4 regions of the Rhizobium ruizarguesonis genome follow, and region 3 is predicted to be linked to each of the others. Evidence: predicted binding sites of a transcription regulator. Region 3 holds the regulator's gene; each other region holds the start of a gene.
What was found. Region 3 encodes PhoB, which activates phosphate uptake and scavenging genes when phosphate is short. Its sites were predicted from a motif close to TGTCATNNANCTGTCAT; they were not measured.

Region 1: the regulator PhoB is predicted to act here: its motif matches at 1,605-1,621, upstream of J3P73_RS18510 (DUF1045 domain-containing protein).
Region 2: the regulator PhoB is predicted to act here: its motif matches at 2,214-2,230, upstream of phnF (phosphonate metabolism transcriptional regulator PhnF).
Region 4: the regulator PhoB is predicted to act here: its motif matches at 1,897-1,913, upstream of J3P73_RS01075 (DUF1045 domain-containing protein).

Annotation. Positions count from the first base shown of each region.
Region 1 is NZ_CP071678.1:3,731,821-3,735,521, reverse strand. Features, by position in the region: gene mnmC2 (tRNA (5-methylaminomethyl-2-thiouridine)(34)-methyltransferase MnmC2) at 1-405, opposite strand, end outside; gene J3P73_RS18515 (NAD(P)/FAD-dependent oxidoreductase) at 404-1,582, shown strand; gene J3P73_RS18510 (DUF1045 domain-containing protein) at 1,697-2,404, shown strand; gene puuE (allantoinase PuuE) at 2,520-3,443, shown strand; gene uraD (2-oxo-4-hydroxy-4-carboxy-5-ureidoimidazoline decarboxylase) at 3,443-3,701, shown strand, end outside.
Region 2 is NZ_CP071678.1:245,678-249,378, reverse strand. Features, by position in the region: gene dapB (4-hydroxy-tetrahydrodipicolinate reductase) at 1-748, shown strand, start outside; gene J3P73_RS01140 (2,3-bisphosphoglycerate-dependent phosphoglycerate mutase) at 770-1,405, shown strand; gene phnF (phosphonate metabolism transcriptional regulator PhnF) at 1,445-2,182, opposite strand; gene phnG (phosphonate C-P lyase system protein PhnG) at 2,301-2,777, shown strand; gene phnH (phosphonate C-P lyase system protein PhnH) at 2,777-3,385, shown strand; gene J3P73_RS01120 (carbon-phosphorus lyase complex subunit) at 3,390-3,701, shown strand, end outside.
Region 3 is NZ_CP071678.1:645,761-649,461, reverse strand. Features, by position in the region: gene J3P73_RS03175 (aspartate aminotransferase family protein) at 1-119, opposite strand, end outside; gene J3P73_RS03170 (GcrA family cell cycle regulator) at 540-1,073, shown strand; gene phoB (phosphate regulon transcriptional regulator PhoB) at 1,357-2,040, opposite strand; gene phoU (phosphate signaling complex protein PhoU) at 2,174-2,887, opposite strand; gene pstB (phosphate ABC transporter ATP-binding protein PstB) at 2,932-3,701, opposite strand, start outside.
Region 4 is NZ_CP071678.1:235,618-239,318, reverse strand. Features, by position in the region: gene phnE (phosphonate ABC transporter, permease protein PhnE) at 1-513, shown strand, start outside; gene phnE (phosphonate ABC transporter, permease protein PhnE) at 521-1,864, shown strand; gene J3P73_RS01075 (DUF1045 domain-containing protein) at 2,005-2,700, shown strand; gene J3P73_RS01070 (alpha-D-ribose 1-methylphosphonate 5-triphosphate diphosphatase) at 2,714-3,701, shown strand, end outside.

The DNA.
Region 1 (3,701 bases), 2.0 Mb from region 3:
CGTGGGTGTTTGCGGCCACGTCGCCGTCAGCGCCTCGCGTTCGGCATCGATCTCCGGCCAGTGCGACAGCGCCCGGCCGATTTCTTCGCTGCGCATCGGGTGGAGTTCGAAGGAGATGAAATGCAGGTGCTGGCTGTCTGCACGGTGGAGTTTCCATTGCCGCCAGGTTTCGGCGAAGTTCAGGCCGGTGCCGAAGCCGAGTTCTCCGATCAGGAATTTCTGCCGCCCGTTCCAGCGCTCCGGCAGGCCATTGCCGGCGAGAAAAACATGGCCGCATTCCAGCCGCCCATCGGTCTGGCAATAAAAATGATCGCCAAAGGCTGTGGAATAGGGCATATCGCCGTCGCGCCATTCGAGCGGCTGCGGCGCGCCCGCGCCAATCTGATCGGGGTTCACATCTGTCATGGAAAAAGCCGATAGTCCTGCGCCGGTCTCAGGTCAATCGTCCTACGAATTGCTGATCGTCGGCGGCGGCATCATGGGTCTCTGGGCGGCCGTCCATGCCGAGCGCCGGGGCATCCGTACTCTTGTTACTGACGCCGGCAGATTGGGCGAAGGTGCAAGCGGCGGCTTGCTTGGCGCGCTGATGCCGCATATGCCGGACCGGTGGTCTGAGAAGAAGCAGTTCCAGTTCGATGCACTGGTCTCGCTCGAAGCTGAGATCGCCGCGCTTGAAGCCGAAACGGGGCTTTCCGCCGGTTATACCAGGTCCGGGCGGGTGATCCCGCTGCCGAAGCCGCATCTCAACAAAATAGCGCTCGGTCACTCCCGGGATGCCGAACGCCATTGGCGGGCGGGCGACCGCCGTTTCTACTGGCATGTGCTCGACAGGCCTGATGTGGACGGCTGGATCGAGGCGTCTGCCGGCGAGAGCGGCTTCGTGCACGACACGCTCGCTGCCCGCGTGGCGCCGCGCTCGCTGATTGCGGTGCTCGTCGCTTTCCTGCGGCGAGCAGGGCATGTGCGAATTGGAGAGCATGCCGGGATCGCCGATCTCGATCCCGATCGCGGCACGGCCGAAATAAACGGTGAAACCATCGCTTTCGGTCACTGCATCCTGGCTGCCGGTCATCAATCCTTTCCGTTGTTGCAGGGCCTGACGGCGGGGCTGAAACAACCGCTTGGCCAGCCGGTCAAGGGGCAGGCAGCGCTATTGAAAGCCGATATCGACCCGGCGCTGCCGACGATCTTCTTCGACGGGCTCTATGTCGTCGCGCACGAGGGCGGGCACGCGGCAATCGGCAGCACCAGCGAGAACCGTTTTGAGGATCCCACCTCGACCGACGCCCAGCTCGACGTGCTGATCGAGGCGGCGCGCGGCATCGTGCCAACCCTTCGCGATGCCCCCGTTGTCGAGCGTTGGGCGGGGCTTCGCCCGAAGGCGATCGACCGAGATCCAATGATCGGCCGCCATCCCGATCACCGGCGCCTGATCGCGCTGACCGGCGGCTTCAAGGTCAGCTTCGGGCTCGCCCACAGGCTGGCGGAGGCGACGATATGTATCGCAGGCGATACAGACTGCGGATTTTTGCTGCCGGAAAGCTTCGCTATTTCAAGCCACATCGCGGTGGCTTCACGTTAAACGTGAATTCGGCGCCGCTGCGTTTCGTTATTCTGTCATGCAAATCACCTATCTGCTTGCGCATCGACAGCGCCGGATCTGGACGGCGCTCATTTCCTTGATGGAGGAAATTGCATGCGCTATGCCATTTGCTTCACGCCCCCGGCGAGCGACCCGCTGTCGCTCGTGGCCGCCAATTGGCTTGGCCGAAATGTGTTTTCGGGCGATATGATGGAGCCTCCGGCAGTTCGTGGCCTCGGCATTCACGAGATCGCCTTCCATACCGCCGTGCCCCGGCGCTACGGTTTTCACGGCGTTTTGAAGGCGCCGTTTCATCTGTCCCACGACATGTCCGAATCGCAACTCCTGCGCGATTTGATGCGTTTTTCCGGGACTTTCGTTCCCTTCCAGATTCCGCGTATCGAAGTCGCCCGGCTCGGCAATTTCTACAGCCTGCTGCCGAGTGTTCCCTGCGAGCAGATCCAGTATCTTGCCTCGGCGCTGGTGCAGGAATTCGATCGTTTCCGCGCACCGCTCAGCGAGGCCGAGATTGAACGCAGCGATCCGGACGGGCTGTCGGCGACGCAATTTGCCAATCTGCATCGCTGGGGCAATCCCTATGTGATGGAGGAGTTCCGCTTTCATATGCCGGTGACGGGCCCCGTCAACATGATCGATATGCCGCGCATCGAGCCGGTGCTGCGGACGATCTTCGAGCCTGTCCTGAGCGAGCCTGTCACGGTTTCGAACGTGGCGCTGATGATCGAGGAGGGCACGGGCGGCCCTTTCCGCGTTCATTCGCTGCATCCGATGGGTAAGGTCAGCGCGCGCAGGATCGCCTAAGGATGCCGATGAGCTAAGGCCTTGCGCTGCCAAGACAAAATCTGGTCGAGCAGTTTCCGTCTCGACATTCCGGCTGCGGATGCTACCGTTCCCCGTCTTTTCAGAAGGTGATTTGATGGTATCCGAGACTTATCCGCGCAATCTCGTCGGTTACGGGCGTCTGACGCCCGATCCGAAATGGCCGGACGAGGCACGCATCGCCGTGCAGTTCGTCATCAACTACGAAGAAGGCGGCGAAAGCTCGATCCTCGACGGCGATGCGGCTTCCGAAAACCTGCTGTCGGAGATCGTCGGCGCGGCCGCCTGGCCAGGACAGCGCAACCTCAACATGGAATCGATCTACGAGTATGGTTCGCGTGCCGGCTTCTGGCGGCTCTGGCGAATGTTCACCGATCTCAAGGTGCAGGCGACCGTCTACGGCGTGACGCTGGCGATGGCCCGCAACCCCGAGGCCGTTGCCGCGATGAAGGAGGCCGGCTGGGAGATCGCCAGCCACGGCTACCGCTGGCTGGAATACAAGGATTTTCCCGAGGATCTGGAGCGCAAGCATATCCTCGAAGCCGTGCGACTGCACACCGAACTCACCGGCGAGCGGCCCTACGGCATGTACCAGGGCAAGCCTTCCGACAATACGCTTCGACTGGTGCAGGAGGAGGGCGGTTTCCTCTATTCCTCCGATTCCTATGCCGACGACCTGCCTTACTGGGTGAAGGGCGTCGACGGGAAACCCTTCCTGATCATCCCCTATACACTCGAAACCAACGACATGCGTTTTGCAACGCCGCAGGGCTTCAACGCCGGCGATCAGTTCTTCACCTATCTGAAAGACGCCTTCGACACGCTTTATGAGGAAGGCAAGGCCGGCAGCCCGAAGATGATGTCGGTCGGCCTGCATTGCCGCCTCGTCGGACGTCCCGGCCGGGCAGCGGCGCTGAAACGCTTCATCGAATATGTGCTGAAGCACGACAATGTCTGGATTCCACGCCGCATCGAGATCGCCGAGCATTGGCACAAGCACCATCAGCCGGAAGCGCTCTGATGGTGTCGCGCGAGGATTTCGTCTCCCGCTTCGGCGGCGTCTTTGAACATTCGCCTTTCATCGCCGAGCGCGCCTATGACGCTGGCCACGTGACGGGGCCGCTGACGGCGGCCGGCGTGCATGCGGCCCTTGCCGCCGTCTTCCGGACGGCAAGCCCACAGGAGCGCCTCGGTGTGCTCCGCGCCCATCCAGATCTTGCCGGGCGCCTCGCAATATCAGGCGAACTCACCGAAGACAGCCGGAAGGAACAGTCCGGCG
Region 2 (3,701 bases), 400 kb from region 3:
TTCCATCGAAGGCGTCACGCTGCATGCCGCGATCGAGCGCACCGGCTCGCCCTTCGTCGGCAAGGATGCCGGCGAGATCGCCGGTCTCGGCCCGACCGGTGTCGTTATCGGCGACGATCCGCTCAACGCTTTTCTCGATGCCGAAGGCGTGCTCGACTTCACCTCGCCTGCTGCAACAGTGGAATTCTCAGGCCTCGCCGCGCAGGCCCGCATCGTCCATGTCATCGGCACGACGGGCTGTTCGGACGACGACAATGCCAGGATCGCCGCAGCGGCCCGCCATGCCCGCATCGTCAAGTCGGGCAATATGAGCCTCGGGGTCAATCTGCTCAGTGTGCTCGCAGAGCAGGCAGCGCGTGCGCTCGATCCTGATGACTGGGATATCGAGATCCTGGAAATGCACCACAAGCACAAGGTGGATGCGCCGTCCGGCACCGCCCTTCTTTTCGGCGAGGCCGCGGCAAAGGGGCGCGGCATCGATCTTGCCACGAAATCCGTCCGGGTGCGCGACGGCCATACCGGCGCCCGCGAAGCGGGCACTATCGGCTTTGCGACGCTACGCGGCGGCTCCGTCATCGGCGAACATTCCGTGCTTTTCGCCGGAGAAGGTGAAATCGTCACCCTGTCGCACAGTGCGGCCGACCGCTCGATCTTTGCGCGCGGCGCCATCAAGGCGGCCCTTTGGGCGCGCGACAAGAAGCCGGGTCTCTATTCCATGCTCGACGTGCTCGGGCTTTCTTCCTCATAACGATACTACGGAGGCATATTCATGAGCGGTACCCTCGTCCTCGTTCGCCACGGCCAGAGTGACTGGAACCTGAAGAATCTCTTCACCGGCTGGAAGGATCCCGATCTGACCGAGCTCGGCGTCCAGGAAGCCAATGCCGGCGGGGCGGCGCTCGCCGAATACGGAATCAAATTCGACGTCGCCTACACCTCCGTGCTGGTTCGTGCGCAGCACACGCTGAAGCTCATCCTCGACAAGGTCGGCCAGCCCGATCTCCTGACGATCCGCGACCAGGCACTGAACGAGCGCGACTACGGCGACCTCTCCGGCCTCAACAAGGACGATGCACGCGCCAAATGGGGCGAGGAACAGGTGCATATCTGGCGCCGCTCCTATGACGTGCCGCCTCCCGGCGGTGAAAGCCTGCGCGACACCGGCGCCCGCGTCTGGCCCTACTACCTCACCGAGATCCTGCCGCGCGTGCTCAGGGGCGAGAAGGTGCTGGTTGCCGCTCACGGCAATTCGCTGCGCTCGCTGGTGATGGTGCTCGACAAGCTGAGCAAAGAAGGCGTGCTCGCCCTCAACCTCGCGACCGGCGTGCCGATGGTCTACAAGCTGAAGGCGGATTCCACCGTCGCATCCAAGGAAGTGCTCGGCGACATGTCGGGCGCGCATTAATCTTGGCTGATCTTTCCCCGCTTCGGCGGGGAAAGGCGCTCAGTTCTCGATGGTGAACTGTACCCGGTCGGCCGCGAAGCGGCTGATCGAATATTGCACCGGCACACCCTCAAGGTCGGTATTCATCGCCTTGGCGATCAGCAGGATCGCGCCGGGGGTGAGTTCGAGGTCGGCCATATCGGCTGCACTCGCATGGGCGGCCGTCACTTCGGTCGTGGCGCGGACGTAATCTGGCAGGCCGAGTTCGGCGAAAGCCTTGGTGATCGATTCTTCCGTCCGGTAGGCCTGACCGATACCGGCAAAGCGCTTGGCGGGAAACCAGCTCGTCGCCCTTGAAACCGGCCGCTTGTCTGCCTGGCGCAATGTTTCCAGGCGGATCACCTCTTCTCCCGGTTTCAGGCCCAGCCAGCGGGCGATCTCGGCACTCGCTTCTTCCTTCGCCTCATCGAGCAGAAGGCCGCGCATTTCACGCGCCTGATCGCCAATGCCGGCAGTGAAGCGCGTGCGCCGCGTGATCGGAAAATTCAGCCGCTCCTTGCGCTCGATCAGCGTGCCGCGACCTTGTACCGCACGGACGATCCCCTCCTGCGCTAGTGCCGCCAGCGCACTGCGCACCGTATGCCGGTTGACGCCGAATTGCAGCGCCAGCATGGTTTCCGGCGGCACCATTCCCGTTTCGTCATAGGCGCCGCTGCTGATCGCCTCGCGAATCCGATCGGCGATCTGGCGCCAGAGCGCCACGCCGGTTTGCCTTTGCACCTGCTTCAATCCCGCCATTCCGCCCCTGCCCACCATTTCACGCCGCCGATGTCACACGCTTGTCACGACATCGATTTAGAGCTAAGTATATCTTGTATAGTTGTCTATATCAATAGACATTTAGAGGGAAGCGGCGATGATATCAGCAGACAGGACAGACGCTGCGTCACAGACGGCATCCGGGCGCAAACGCGCCGCCGATCTGCTGGCGCGCGCGGAGCGTAGCGAACTCTCAGCGGTCTTCGATGCGCTGCCGGAAAAGCCTGTGGCCCATCAGGTGCGCGGACCGGAGACCGGGCTGGTCATGGTGCGCGGACGCATCGGCGGCGGCGGCGCTCCCTTCAATCTGGGCGAAGTGACCGTGACGCGGGCGACGGTCCGGTTCGACACCGGCTCGGTCGGCCATGCACAGGCGCTCGGCACCGACCGCGAGAAGGCCAGGCTTGCGGCGATCTTCGACGCGCTCTGGCAGGAGGATGCGACAAAGGATTTCGTCGAACAGGCACTGCTTTTACCGATCGCCGAACGGATCGCCGATGCCGAACGCCGCAAGGCGGACGAGACGGCGGCAACCCGCGTCGATTTCTTCACCATGGTGCGGGGAGACAACTGATGGGCCTGAAGACAGAAGCTTTGACCGGCGGCTTTGCCGTCCCGGTCTTCCATGCCCAAAGCGTCTTCAAGATGCTGATGGACGGCATGGCCCGCCCCGGCACGATCCAGACCGTTCAGCCCGACGTCGCTCCGCCGGCACCGCTCGGCATCGCCGCCGGCACGATCGCGCTGACGCTTTGCGACCACGACACGCCCGTCTGGCTTTCCCAGGGACTGGCGAGATCCGCCGTGCCGGAGTGGCTCGGCTTCCATACCGGCGCGCCGCTGACGACCGAAAAGGCCGAGGCGCGCTTTGCCTTCACCGAGGCCGGCACCGCGCTTTCCTCCTTCGGCCTCTTTGCATCAGGCACGCAGGAATATCCCGATCGCTCGACGACCCTCATCATTGAGCTCGCCGAACTCGAGGGTGGCCGCAGGCTGGCGCTGATGGGTCCCGGCATCCAGAGCGTGACGGAGATCGCGCCTATCGGCCTGCCGGAGACCTTCCTGCGGCTCTGGACCGAGAACCGTGCGCTCTTTCCGCGCGGCGTCGACATCGTGCTGACATCGGGCAGGCGTTTCCTCTGCCTGCCGCGCACCACCAAGATCACAGCAACGGAGATCTGAGCTCATGTATGTTGCCGTCAAGGGTGGCGAGGCTGCCATCGCCAATGCCCACCGCCTGCTCGCCGACCGCCGCCGCGGCGACCGTTCGCTACCGGCGATCGGCATCGAACAGATCGTGGCGCAGCTGGCGCTCGCCGTCGACCGCGTCATGGCCGAGGCTTCGCTTTTCGACCGCACGCTCGCAGCACTCGCCATCCGCCAATCGCGCGGTGACATGATCGAGGCGATCTTCCTGCTGCGTGCCTACCGCACAACGCTGCCGCGTTTCGGCTATTCGAAGCCGCTCGACACAGCTGATATGACGATCGAACGCCGC
Region 3 (3,701 bases):
CCGGCGCCGAAATCGAGATATCGCTCGCCGCTTTCGGTGATCAGCCACACGCCCTCGCCTCGCTCGAACCGCAGCGGGGCACGAGAATAGGTGTCATAAAGCGGCGCGGCTTCAGCCATGGCGCGATCTCCATCAAAGTTGCCGGGCAATGACTCCGGCTAAAGAAACCAGGCCCGAAAAATCAAAAATGCCGCCTTGCGGCGGCGAGTGGCACTATTTCCTTTTCGCGCTGCAATGTCAACAAAACTGCGCCCTTAGCTTATGCAGCAAGGGTGTACAGCGGCATTTTCAGTCTTCAACAGGCATTATTGCAGAAATGCCACGCAGGGGCAGCAAGTTGGGGAAAACTACGAATTCGATTCATCCGGATTCATGCGACTCTTGTCACGGAGTCAGCCTCACACTAGGTTAAAGTTCAATTACTAGACTGCATGCGGCGGAACTAGTCACCAAAATTGATCAAGCGTTTCTTGTTTCGGAGCTCCCGGGACAACGGTGAGGGATTCTGCCATCACCAACGCAGAAGGTGGAGACAGGGCATGAACTGGACAGACGAGCGGGTCGAGAAACTCAAGAAACTTTGGGCCGAAGGACTGAGCGCCAGCCAGATCGCTGCGCAGCTTGGCGGGGTCAGCAGAAATGCGGTCATCGGCAAAGTGCACCGGCTGAGCCTTCCCGGCCGTGCCAAGGCCGGCGGCACCAACACCGCGGCACGAACGCCGAAGCGCAATACCTCGGCGCCGCGCGCGCCGAACTACGCCTCGCGGGTCACTACCCGCACCGTTACCCGCCAGCAGGGCGCGACCATGCTGAAGGAAGAGATCGAGATCGAAACGATCGAGGAAATGGAATACGTGCCGAGAGGCAACGTGGTCGTGCCGATTTCCCGACGCCTCGGCCTGACGGAACTGACCGAACGCACCTGCAAGTGGCCGGTCGGCGATCCGCTGAAGGACGACTTCCATTTCTGCGGCTGCGAATCCCCCGACAATTCGCCCTATTGCGGCTATCACCAGAAGCTTGCCTACCAGCCGGTCAACGAACGCCGCCGGGCAGCAGCGCGGGCCAGCTGAGCGGGCTGACCATCGTCAGAATGCAGAAACGGGCCGAGTGGCCCGTTTTTTTGTGCGCGTGGATGGGAGCGCTCGTTGCGGGGATGGCTGTCCCTCACCCTAACCCTCTCCCCGTAAACGGGGCGAGGGGACGTGCCCTGCAAAAGGTTGTGGGGAACGGAGAGGTCGCGGCATATCCCCTTCGCCCCGTTTACGGGGAGAACGTGGCGGCAGCCGGATGAGGGGCAGTCCATCGCCGCGAACCGACAGCAGCGGGACAAGCCCGAGCATGACGAAAAAGCCCTCAGGCTTCCATCGAATAACCGGCGCCGCGGACGGTGCGGATGACGTCCTGCATGTTGGAAAAATTCAGCGCCTTGCGCAGGCGGCCGACATGGACGTCGACGGTGCGCTCGTCGACATAGATATCGTGGCCCCAGACGCCGTCCAACAGCTGCGAGCGGGAGAAGACCCGGCCTGGCGACGACATCAGGAATTCCAGCAGGCGGAATTCGGTGGGGCCGAGGCGGACTTCGCGGGTCTTGCGATGGACGCGATGGGTCTCGCGGTCGAGCTCGATGTCACCGCATTTCAGCACCGTCGACAGCACTTCGGGACGGGCGCGGCGCAGCATCGCCTTGACGCGGGCAACAAGCTCGGGGGTCGAGAAGGGCTTGACGACATAATCGTCGGCGCCTGTCGACAGCCCGCGGACACGCTCGCTCTCCTCGCCGCGCGCCGTCAGCATGATGATCGGCAGGCGCTCGGTTTCCGGCCGCATGCGCAGGCGCCGGCAAAGCTCGATGCCGGAGACGCCGGGCAGCATCCAATCGAGGATGAGCAGATCGGGCGTGCGCTCCTGAAGCCGCATTTCGGCTTCGTCGCCACGAAGGATGGTATCGACCTCGAAGCCTTCCGCTTCGAGATTGTAGCGAAGGAGCACGCTGAGGGCTTCCTCGTCTTCAACAACTGCAACTCTCGGGATCATGCGTGTCGGTCTCCTCGCGCATGATCCTTAAACCGGGGGTGATTTAAGCAATGCATCCTGCGCAAAATCAGAATTGGCTGCGACCTCTTGCGCGCCCGGATGGGCGCGCACGCAAGCGGCGGGGTGTGGGCGGTTATTCGGTGACCGCGCCGACGGTGTTGGCGCTGTCGTCCTTCGGACGGTCGCCTTCCGGCTGCGCGCCTGTCGTCATGTAAAAGATCGTCTCGGCGATGTTGGTGGCGTGGTCGCCGATGCGCTCGATGTTCTTGGCGCAGAAGAGAAGATGCGTGCAGCTGGTGATGTTGCGCGGATCTTCCATCATGTAGGTCAGGAGCTCGCGGAACAGCGAGGTGTACATCGCGTCGATCTCGTTGTCGCGTTCGCGGATCGCATTTGCCTTGTCGGCTGAACGATTGGTGTAGACATCGAGCACTTCCTTGAGCTGGACGAGCGCCAGCTCGGACAGATGCTCAAGGCCGCGGGCGAGCTTGCGGGGAACGCCGGTGCTTTGGACGGCGATGACGCGCTTGGCGGTGTTCTTGCCGAGGTCGCCGACGCGTTCGAGATCGGCGGCGATGCGGATCGAACCCATGATTTCGCGCAGGTCCGAAGCCATTGGCTGACGGCGGGCGATGGTGACGATCGCCTTGTCGCCGATTTCGCGTTCGGCGTGATCGAGGATCACGTCGTCGGAGATGACCTTCTGCGCCAGCGCGGTATCGCCGTTGACAAGAGCGCGCACGGCTTCGCTGACCATCTGCTCGGCCAGGCCGCCCATTTCGGAAATCCGCCTGGACAGGAACTTCAAGTCATCATCATAGGCAGAAAAAATATGTGTCGATGCCATGGGGCTTTATCCTCGAATAACGGGAAGGCTTGGTGTCGCCAAAATCAACCGAAGCGACCCATGATGTAGTCCTGGGTGCGCGGATCGTCGGGATTGGTGAACATCTTGTCGGTGTCGTTCTCCTCGACGAGATTGCCGAGGTGGAACATGGCGGTGCGCTGCGAAACGCGCGCGGCCTGCTGCATGGAGTGGGTGACGATGACGATCGTGTAGTTCTCGCGCAGCTCGTGGATCAGCTCCTCGACCTTGGCGGTGGCGATCGGGTCGAGCGCCGAGCAGGGCTCGTCCATCAGGATAACTTCGGGGCTGACGGCGACGGCGCGCGCAATGCAGAGGCGCTGCTGCTGGCCGCCCGACAGGCCAGTGCCGGATTCGTGCACGCGGTCCTTGACCTCGTTCCAGAGGCCGGCGCGCTGCAGGCTGGTCTCGACGATCTGGTCGAGGTCGGCCTTCGACTTGGCAAGGCCATGGATGCGCGGGCCGTAGGAGACGTTTTCATAGATCGTCTTCGGGAACGGGTTGGGCTTCTGGAAGACCATGCCGACCCGGGCGCGAAGCTCGACGACGTCGATATCGGGATCATAGATATCGTCGGTATCAAGCGTGATCTTGCCGGTGACGCGGCAGCCGTCGATCGTGTCGTTCATGCGGTTGAGGCACCGCAGGAAGGTCGACTTCCCGCAGCCGGACGGGCCGATCAGGGCGGTTACCGTGTTTTCGCGGACGTTCAGGTTCACATCGAAAAGCGCGCGCTTCTCGCCGTAGTAAACCGAGACTTCCTTTCCGATCATCTTATAAGGGACGTTGCTCATCT
Region 4 (3,701 bases), 410 kb from region 3:
AATTCATGGCCGTTGCGCATCTTCACCAAGCGGCTGATGGAATTCCTGCGCGCCTTCCCGGAAATCGTCATTGCCGGGCTGTTTTCGGCGATCCTGTCGATCGGGCCGGTCGCCGCCATCATCGCCATCACCCTGCACACGATCGGCGCGCTCGGCAAACTCTTCTACGAAGTGGCCGAGAATATCGACATGAAGCCGCATGAGGGCATGAAAGCCGTCGGCGCCAACTGGTGGGAGCGCGTCCGCTTTGCCGCCCTGCCGCAAGTGCTGCCGAATTTCACCTCCTATGCGCTGCTGCGCCTTGAGATCAACGTGCGCGCCTCGACCATTATCGGCGCCGTCGGCGGCGGCGGCATCGGCGAGGAGCTGAAACTTTCGATCTCGCGCGGCTTCGGCGCCAAGACGGTGGCGCTCGTTCTTCTGCTGTTCGTGACGATCGTCGCCGTCGACCAGTTCTCCGCATGGCTGCGCCGCCGCCTGGTCGGCGAGCACGCCTTCCTTCTGCAACATTGAGGCCGCCATGACGGTGATCGACGCAAACCGTATGCACGAGATAGAAACGCGCTATCCGGAATATTTCCACCAGTCGTTCCGCCAGCGTTTCGGCGGGCTGATGATCCTCATCGCGACGCTGCTCTACAGCCTCTATGCCGTCTGGTTCTTCGATCTGCCCAAGCTCTTCGCCGAAGCCCATTGGGAGCGCGTCGGCATCTATCTCAGCCAATGGGTGAGCTACGACGTTCAGCCGGAATTCCGCATTGGGGATGACGGCTCGATCGACATCCGTTATCCGCGTTTCTCGCCGCTCGGCGACAATCCGAATCCGGACTGGCTGGTCAACAACCCCGACGGCAGCATCACCGTTTCGATCAGCGGCACCAGCCGCACCGTCACCGTCTCGAAGAGCGAGACGATCGTCACCGCGTATGGCGTCAGCGTCCCGGTGGACGTTTTCGGCGGTGCGCCGAAAGTCGTCGGACCGGTACCCGGCTGGATGACGGTCTATGATGACAACGTGCTGGCCGATCTCGGCTTTGCCGGCAATGTCAGCATATCAGTCGACCGGGTGAAGATTCGCAAACGTTTCATCGGCTGGGCGAATTTCGTCTTCGACACGCAATCGTCCTTCTTCGACAAGCCGGTCGGCGAGGTCGTCAGCCTCATCGTCTCCGGCCCGCGCATCAAGCCCGACCAATCCAATCTGTCGCTCGCCTTCGACGACATCTGGAACAACAGCGAATGGCAGCACGGCGACGTCTGGACCAAGCTTTTCCAGACGATCGTCATGGCGTTCCTCGGAACGCTGCTCGGCGCGCTTACCGCGTTCCCGCTCGCCTTCCTGGCAGCGCGCAACATCACGCCGAACCGCCTGCTGAATCAGATCCTGAAGCGCTTCTTCGATTTCCTGCGTTCAGTCGATATGCTGATCTGGGCGCTGTTCCTGACACGCGCCTTCGGCCCGGGCCCGCTTGCCGGCAGCGGTGCGATCTTCCTCACCGAGACCGGCACGCTCGGCAAACTCTATTCGGAAGGCCTCGAGAATATCGACAACAAGCCGCGCGAAGGCATCAAATCAACAGGCGCTCAGACCGTGCTCGTTCATCGTTATGGCATTATGCCGCAGATCGTTCCCGTCTTCGTCAGCCAGACGCTCTACCAATGGGAATCGAACGTGCGCGGCGCGACCATTATCGGCGCCGTCGGCGCCGGCGGCATCGGCCTGAAACTGTGGGAGGCCATGCGCACCAACGCCAATTGGGAAAACGTCGCCTACATGGTCATTCTGATCTTGATCGTCGTCTTCATATTCGACACCGCCTCGAACGCGTTGCGCCACCGGCTGATGGGCACGAAAACCCACTGATCCATCGATCAAAGGCGGTGGCGGCGCGACGTCATCATCATTCTGTCACGGAAATCTTTTAGCCGGGAACCTGCTTGCGGTTCGCCGCCAAATCACTGCACAGTGCCCTCCCCGTTTGGACGATCTCCAGGATAAAAGCCTTGCGCTACGCTCTCTATTTCTCGCCGCCGAAGGATGATCCCCTGACCGGCGCGGCCTCGCTCTGGCTCGGTCGCAATGCTTTCACCGGCGAGACCTATCCGGCACCGGAATATGCGCAACTGGGTGCGGCAGAGCAATTCGAGCTGACCGCCGACCCCCGCCGCTACGGCTTTCACGCCACGATCAAGGCGCCTTTTTCGCTCGCCTCCTCGGTCACCGAGAAAGATCTCATGGCCGTCGCCGAGGATTTTGCTCAGCGCACGCAAGCCTTCGAGATTCCTGAACTCGTGCTCGGCCAGCTCGGCCGTTTTTTTGCTCTCGTTCCCGGTTCTCTTCATCAACCTCTTCAGGATTTCGCCGCGAAGGTGGTAAGGTCGTTCGAACCGTTCCGGGCAGCGCTTTCCGAGGCCGATATGGCGCGGCGCAACCCGGAGAAGCTCAGCGACAGCCAGCGCACCCATCTGCAGCGCTGGGGTTATCCTTACGTCATGGAGGATTTCGGCTTTCACATGACGCTGAGCGGCCAGGTGCCCGAGACACGTGCTCAGGTAATGAAAGCGATCCTGACCGAGCGTTTTGCCGATTTCACCGGCCGACCGCTTTCGATTTCCGGCCTTGCCGTCTTCATCGAGGAGACGCGCGGTGCCCCGTTCAAAATTCATTCCTGGCTGCCGCTTGCCGGCGCCAAAAGCTGAAAGACTTGACGACATGAGCAAAGAGACCGTGTTTTCCAACGCCCGCATCGTTCTCGAGGATGACATCCTCTTAGGCTCGATCCTCATCCGCGACGGGAAGATCGCCGACATCTCCGGGGGTAACTCGGTAGCCGGCGAAGATTTCGAAGGCGACTACGTCATCCCAGGCCTTGTCGAACTGCACACCGATCATCTCGAAGGCCATTATCAGCCGCGCCCCGGCATTCGCTGGAACAAGACCGCCGCCATCCAGGCGCATGACGCCCAGATCGTCACCTCAGGCATTACCACTGTGTTCGACTGCCTGCGCATGGGTGCGGACGAGGACGGCGGCTTCGAACATGGCGAGATGCGCGAGATGGCCGATGCCATCCAGTCGGCGGAGAAGGAAGGCAGGCTGCGTGCCGAGCACCTGCTTCATTTGCGCTGCGAGGTCTCGGCCGACAATGTGCTCGAACATTTCGCCGACTTCGAAAACGACCGGCATGTGCGGCTCGTCTCGCTGATGGATCATGCACCCGGCCAGCGTCAGTTCCAGACGATGGATCAATATGTCTTCTACTACCAGAAGAAGCGGGGCCTGAGCGACGAGGCTTTTGCGCGTTTCGTCGCCAAGCGCCAGGCAGAATCGGCGCGCAATTCGACGCCGCACCGCAACGCCATCGCCAAGGTCTGCGCCGAGCGCGGCATCACCGTGGCAAGCCATGACGATGCGACGCTCTCGCATGTCGACGAGGCGATCGACAACGGTGTGCGCCTGGCCGAGTTCCCGACCAGCTTCGACGCCGCCCGGGCATCGCACGGACATGGCATGAGCGTGCTGATGGGCGCGCCGAACATCGTGCGCGGCAAATCCCATTCCGGCAACATCGCCGCCCGCGACCTTGCCGAAATGGGGGTGCTCGATGTGCTTTCCTCTGATTACGTGCCGCTCAGCCTACTGCATGCGCCGTTCATCCTCGCCGATGAGGTCGAGAGCATCAGCCTGCCGAAGGCGATCG